DNA from 2 places in the Paenibacillus durus genome. Region 2 is predicted to be linked to the other one. Evidence: predicted binding sites of a transcription regulator. Region 2 holds the regulator's gene; the other holds the start of a gene.

Region 1 (3,421 bases), 440 kb from region 2:
GACGCCAAGCCGGAATCAGAGGATACGCTGCTGATCGAAGCCGCGGGCGCAGTAGAAACCTGAGCGGCACCAACCGGTGCGGCTTCTGCCGCTTCGGCACTCGGAGACGCCGTCTCCTTCAGCGGAGCGTCTTTCTTGTCTTCCTTCTTCTCCGTTTGCAATACCTGTACATCCCGGCTGCCGTCGCGGTAGATGGTGACGCCTTTGCATCCAAGGTCAAAAGCCAGTTCGTACAGCTCTTTCGTTTCTTCGACCGTAAAGTCATTCGGGCAGTTCGCCGTCTTGGAAATGGAGCTGTCCACCCAGCGCTGGATAGCCGCCTGCACTCGGATGTGATCCTTGGCGGACAGGTCCATGGAGGTTACGAAGTAGTCCGGCAGCTCTTCGCCCGGATGAGCCTCCAGATACTCCTCTGCAATCGGCACGAACTGCTCGTCGAAGCCGAGGCGGCTTTGACGGAAATATTTGAAGGCAAAGTACGGCTCGATGCCGGTTGATGTGCCGACCATCGTGCCCGTGCTGCCTGTCGGCGCTTGGGTAATGACTGTAACGTTGCGCATCCCCTGCTTGGCGATGGCCTCGCCGACTTCGGGGTACACCTCGGTCATATTTTTCATAAAGCCGCTCAGCAGGTATTTCTCAGCGTCGAACGCCTGGAAAGAACCTTTCTCTGCCGCGATTTCGGCGGAGGACAGATAAGCTTCGCGGGCCATGAATCCGTACAGCTTGTCCAGGAACGCCAGCGAATCCGGGCTGCCGTAACGGATGTTCAGCTTGATCATCAGCTCAGCCAGACCCATCGTTCCGAGGCCTACACGGCGTTCTTTTTTCTGGTTGGCTTCGTTCTCCGGGAAATGGTACGGTGTCTTGTCGATCACGTTGTCCAGGAAGCGCACTGAGTAGCGGGTTGTTGTTGCCAGCTCGTCCCAGGCCACATCATGCTTCTCCTCGTCATAGAACTTGGAGAGGTTGATCGCGGACAGGTTGCAGACGCCCCAGCCAGGCAGCCCTTGCTCGCCGCACGGATTCGTGCAGATAATCGGATTGAAGTACCAGCTGTTGGACATCTGATTATAGTACTCCATGAAGACAACGCCTGGCTCAGCCGATTTCCATGCGGATTCGATGATGGTATGCCAGATATCCCGCGCTTTTACAGTACGGTAATGATTGACCTTGCGGCCTGCAGCCTTCCATTTATCGAGGTCGCCGTCCCAGACTTCATTGTAATCGGGCTCTGTCGTATCCGGGAATACGAGATCCCAGTCGAGATCTTCTTTGACTGCCTTCATAAAGCCGTTGCTGACGCATACCGACAGGTTGGCGTTCGTCACTTGACCCATCGTCTGCTTGACAGTAATGAAATCGGCGACGTCCGGGTGCCAGTCGTTGATCATCAGCATCAGCGCACCGCGGCGGCTTCCGCCCTGCTCGATCAATCCCGTCGTGTAGCTGAACAGTCCGCCCCAGGATACCGCCCCGCTGGAAGAACCGTTAACGCCCTTGACGACGGCGCGGCGCGGACGCAGCGAAGACAGGTTGATGCCGACGCCGCCGCCGCGTGCCATAATTTCCGTCATTTCGGACAAGGTCTCCATTATGCCGCCCCGGCTGTCTTTAGGCGAAGGCACAACATAGCAGTTGAACAGCGTCAGCTCGTCGCTCGCTCCGGCTCCGGCTGCGATCCGGCCTCCGGGAACAAGCTTCCAGTCATCCAGAATGCTGCGGAATTTATCCGTCCATTCGCGCTGCAGCTCCGGCGTCTTCTCTACGGATGCCATGGCTCCGGCCAGGCGGTCCCACATTTCTTCCGGTGTTTTTTCTATATTAAGCGTCAGCTTCTCCACCTCGGACTTCACCAGCTCGCCGCTGCGTGTCTTAACCGTTACGATCCGGCCGCTGCGCTCTACGATTTCCCCGACTTCCTTGGTAGGAAATTTGGGGTCGTCTTTGGTCAGGACAAGCACCACGTCTCCCACCTTGGCATTGTTTGTGTCGGCGTCTTTCCAGGCATAGCGGTCCAAAAAGATTTTCTCGCTGAGCCCCTCCAGCCGCTGCTTGCGCTCTACTGTACTCAATTTAAACAACCTCCCGAAATTATGATTACTACTCCGATCTCTGTGTAGGCGGGTCTTCTCCGATTAAAACGGCTTTCACCGCATTTGTCACAATATATTGTGTGAATTAGCCTTTAAACTATACCATATATTGTGGAAAGAGTCTTTGGCGAAATATCGCGGCCCACGCTGAAAAATCACGGCAACAGCCCGCATTTCCTCTTTGTTTCTCCTGTTTTTAGAGACTGGCTCCAAAAATAGCAGTTATGAAATCTCTCTTTTACGCGCATACTACTTATACATTTCACTATGTAAACATAAACGTAAACATTAGGCCCGCAGGAGGAGACAGCTCTCATGACTCACGTACCCCGCAACAACCCGGAGCAAGAACAAGGGCAGGATATCGTTCTTCCCGTGCCTATCTCCTTCGAACGTGAATGGTTGAAAGACCTGGAATCCCGATTGGACAAAGGCGGCCCCTGGGGCGACTGGAGGCTGTCACGGCTGGCGATGGAAGGCGAGGCTTCCGGCCTGGTGGAAAGCTTCGAGGAGCTGCAGTGCATGAAGCATCTGGCAACGCTGTCTCCTCTGCCCCATCAGCTCGATACGGCGCGCAAGGTGCTGTTCGAAATGTCGGGCCGTGCGATTCTGGCGGACGAGGTCGGCCTTGGTAAGACGATTGAAGCGGGCCTTGTGCTGAAGGAATATCTTGTGCGCGGGCTTGTCTCCAAGGTACTGATTCTCGTTCCCGCTTCGCTCGTGCTCCAGTGGGTCCGGGAGCTGAATACGAAGTTCGGCATTTCTGCCGTGGCGCAAAAGAAGGCGTACTCCTGGGATAACGACATCGTCGTTGCATCCATGGATACGGCCAAGCGCGATCCCCACAAGGAGCTTCTGATCTCCAGAGAATACGACATGCTCATTATCGACGAAGCCCATAAGCTGAAGAACAAGAAGACGACCAACTACCAATTCGTTCAGGAGCTCCGCAAAAAATACTGCCTGCTGCTGACCGCCACTCCGGTGCAGAACGACCTCGGCGAGTTGTTCAATCTCATTACGCTGCTGAAGCCGGGCCAGCTCGGGAATCAGGGCGATTTTGCGGCTAATTTCGTCGTCGACAAGCGCGTGGCCAAGAACGAAGACCAGCTTCGGGGCGAGCTGTCCAAAGTGATGATCCGCAACCGCAGGGGCGAAGGACCGGTCACTTTTACGAAGCGGAAGGTCAGCAATGTGCCCCTCACACTATCACCCGAAGAACAAACATTATATGACGGGGTCACCGCCTTTGTCAAAGATCAGTATCAGGAATCGGGCGGGAATTTAAGCAGTATGCTGTCGCTCGTCACGTTGCAGCGGGA
Region 2 (3,421 bases):
AGGCGCAAAAATAAAAATTGTACTGCACAGTATGGTTGACAGCCCAGAAAATAATAAACTGCATATGACCTGGCTTGATGGTTGAAGTCTGCCTGAAAGTTTGCAATAAAGGGTCCATATAAAATTCGAATCCTTTAAACCAGCCAATAATCAATCCTAACGGAATCGCTATCAGCAGTCCCAACCCAAAACCTAACAATGAGCGCTGCAGACTGATCAGGATATGTTTCTCAAGCTCTCCGGATAAAATAAGTGAAATAAGGGTTGTTATCACCTTAGAAAATGGGGGAAGAAAAGATTGATCCACCCATCCCAACCGAGGTGATATTTCCCAAATCAGCAAAAACACTGCTACACCTAGTAGCCGTCTTGATTCAAATATCATCGTTTTTATTTTATTAAAGTTCACAATAAAAACTCCTTCCCTATTCTAGTTCCATTATTTAAAATTAAAGAGGCAAAGCCCTATCCACAATAGATAGTAATGCTTTGCCTCCAGTATTCTGGTCAACTTTTTTATAAAGTTTTAGATAATCTTCAGCATTATATTCTCTAAAAATATATTTATACCTAGTATTTTTATAAGTTTTATAAACTATAATTATAGTATTATAAGCTGGAATCTTTGTCAATATATACGTATAAATGGATGATGTGAACTCGACGAAGCAGATCGCTATGGTGGAATGAGACAACCGTACTCGTACGCTGGCGATTCCTGCGCCCGGGCGAACCCTTCGGGTTCGGACCCCAAAACCATGTAGATGAAGAAGAGCCCCACTCCTTGGAGTGAGACTCTTCATCTTTATGGAGCCTAGGGGGATCGAACCCCTGACCTCATCGCTGCCAGCGATGCGCTCTCCCAGCTGAGCTAAGGCCCCATGTTAATATATCCGATATGTATAAATCGGCTTCTTCTTGATGTTCCGCATCATGTTGTCCCGCAGCCGACTTCTATATCATATAAAATTACGAGACCCATGTCAACAGTTTTTTTGAAAATTGTTGGAGACCAAATAAGATTACCGTATCAATAGGAATATGCGATAGACGAAAAGGACTGTTAAGCCTGGGCTTACAGTCCTTCCGTCTCCGCCGGATTTTTGGACAAGAGCGCCTTCAGTTCCTTCATGAACATATTGATGTCCTTGAACTGGCGGTACACGGACGCGAAGCGGACGTAAGCGACTTCATCCACCGGATAGAGCTGTTCCATCACGAGTTCGCCGATCTGCTGGCTCTCGACCTCGGCTACCGCGATGCCGCGCAGCGATTTCTCAACCTCGGAGACGATCATCTCGAGCCGCTCGACGGATACGGGTCGTTTCTCGCAGGCGCGGATCAGGCCCCGAAGTATTTTGTCCCGGCTGAACTCTTCACGGCTTCCGTCTTTCTTGATAACGATCAGAGGGGTTTCTTCCACCATCTCGAAGGTGGTGAAGCGCCGGCTGCACCTCTCGCACTCCCGCCTGCGGCGGATCGATTTATTTTCATTGGCCGGACGGGAGTCAAGCACTTTAGTGTTAGTATGGTCGCAGTATGGGCATTTCATGATCCGATCACTTCCTTTGCTAAGATTATGGGTATTCCTTTTCCAGAAAACACCTTTGATAATAAGTAATGAATGCGGCAAGTCCGGCGCATAATACAGTTACCAACCGATAGGAGGTGAACAGAAATGGCACAAGCAAGCAATGGTCAATCCAGCACCAATAACCTTGTCGTACCAAGAGCGAATGCGGCTTTGGAGCAACTGAAATATGAAGTTGCCCAAGAACTTGGTATCACTCTTTCTCCGGATGGATATCAAGGCAATAAAACTTCTTATGAGAACGGTTCGATCGGGGGTTACATTACGAAACGTCTGGTAACCCTGGCTGAACAACAACTGGCAGGTCAATTCCAATAATCTGCCAACATAAGCTTGCCGAAGAAGTGCCAAACGGTCCAGACGGCCGGTCGGCACTTCTTTTCTCATGGCATCGCTTAATGTACAGCTAAAACACGCCCCCGTAGATCTCCGTATATTGATTGTAGTAATAAATGACACGCTGTACATAGTGGCGGGTCTCGCCAAACGGAATATTTTTGATATCCTCTTGGCTTCCGTTCCATGAACCATCCGCGAGCCAGCGCTGAACCGTTCCGGGTCCGGCATTATAGGCCGCAATGACCGCTGTACGGTTGCCGTCGAACTGCCCGGATAAGGAATGTAAATACCAGGCGCCCAGCTCAATGTTGGCTGAAGGCTCGTTCTTGAGACGGCTCATCGATACATCAGGGAGCTTGGCCTGTTCAAGCGCCCACTTAGCTGTATCGGGCATCAGCTGCATAAGTCCGAGTGCTCCTTTTTTCGACTCGCGTCCGGTCTTGAAATTGGTCTCCACCCGGATGATTGCCGCCACAAGATAGGGGTCGACCTGATACGTGGAGCTGTGCTTGCGAATTTCTTCCTTAAAATAAATCGGATAAAACCAGGACATCCAGTTCGTGCTGAGAAACAATATGGCGGTAAAGCCGAGAAATAACAGCAGCAGCACTCTTTTTTTCAGGAGCCATTTCAGCATGGAAGACCCAGCCTGTCCCACAAAACGGCGATCTGCCGCTCGGTATCGGCAAGATCCCCGCTGTTATCAATGATGTAGTCGGCTTTGGAGCGCTTGAGCTCAATATCCATTTGCGAGTTCAGCCGGGCCTCAGCCTGATCCTGCGTTAACCCGTTCCGTCTCTTCAGACGCTCAAGCTGTACCTCTCGCGGAGCATAAACAACCAAGATCCGTTCAAACATATCATCCAGCCCCGACTCGAAGAGCAGCGGGATATCAACGATGATCAATCGCTCAGGCGTTTCCCGTTCCATTGCCTGCATCCGCTCCCTAGTTTCCCTTCGGATTACCGGATGGGTCAGTCCATTCAGAGCCTTCAGGGCTTCAGGATCGTGAAAGACGATGTCTCCTAATTTCGTGCGGTTCAACGTCCCGTCAGGAAGAAGTATCCCCTCGCCAAAATATTCGGTAACGGCGGCCAGCACTTCGTGTCCGGGGAGCATGATCTCCCGGGCAATGGCATCGGCGTCAATGAGCCTTGCCCCCTTCTTGATGAGAAGGGCGGACACGGTGCTTTTTCCGGAGGCAATTCCCCCGGTTAAGCCCATAATCATGTTTTCACCTCATAACAGCTTCAATATTCCTATTGCAATCAAGAGCAGCGCTGGCAGCACCGAAGCGTGCTTCATCCAGGAGGTTCCGGCAAAACGCAGCCCTGTATGGAGCCCCAGAAGCAATATACTGCCGCTGAACAGGGCGATAACGAGCGACGTCCAAAGCGGATTAAATCCAAGGAGCGCAGCTCCAAGGCCTGTTCCGAAAGCGTCCAGCGATAGGGCGACGCCCAGCACAAGCGCCTCTACCGGGGAAATGCT

Evidence for each region. Region 2 encodes NrdR, which represses ribonucleotide reductase genes. Its sites were predicted from a motif close to AACACNATATATNGTGTT; they were not measured.
Region 1: the regulator NrdR is predicted to act here: its motif matches at 2,165-2,182, upstream of PDUR_RS11000 (adenosylcobalamin-dependent ribonucleoside-diphosphate reductase).

What each region holds. Positions count from the first base shown of each region.
Region 1 is NZ_CP009288.1:2,558,947-2,562,367, reverse strand. Features, by position in the region: gene PDUR_RS11000 (adenosylcobalamin-dependent ribonucleoside-diphosphate reductase) at 1-2,078, opposite strand, end outside; gene PDUR_RS10995 (DEAD/DEAH box helicase) at 2,415-3,421, shown strand, end outside.
Region 2 is NZ_CP009288.1:2,122,374-2,125,794, reverse strand. Features, by position in the region: gene PDUR_RS09535 (substrate-binding domain-containing protein) at 1-85, shown strand, start outside; tRNA gene PDUR_RS09530 (tRNA-Ala) at 809-881, opposite strand; gene nrdR (transcriptional regulator NrdR) at 1,076-1,552, opposite strand; gene PDUR_RS09520 (alpha/beta-type small acid-soluble spore protein) at 1,679-1,909, shown strand; gene PDUR_RS09515 (lytic transglycosylase domain-containing protein) at 1,998-2,567, opposite strand; gene coaE (dephospho-CoA kinase) at 2,561-3,160, opposite strand; gene PDUR_RS09505 (MntP/YtaF family protein) at 3,170-3,421, opposite strand, start outside.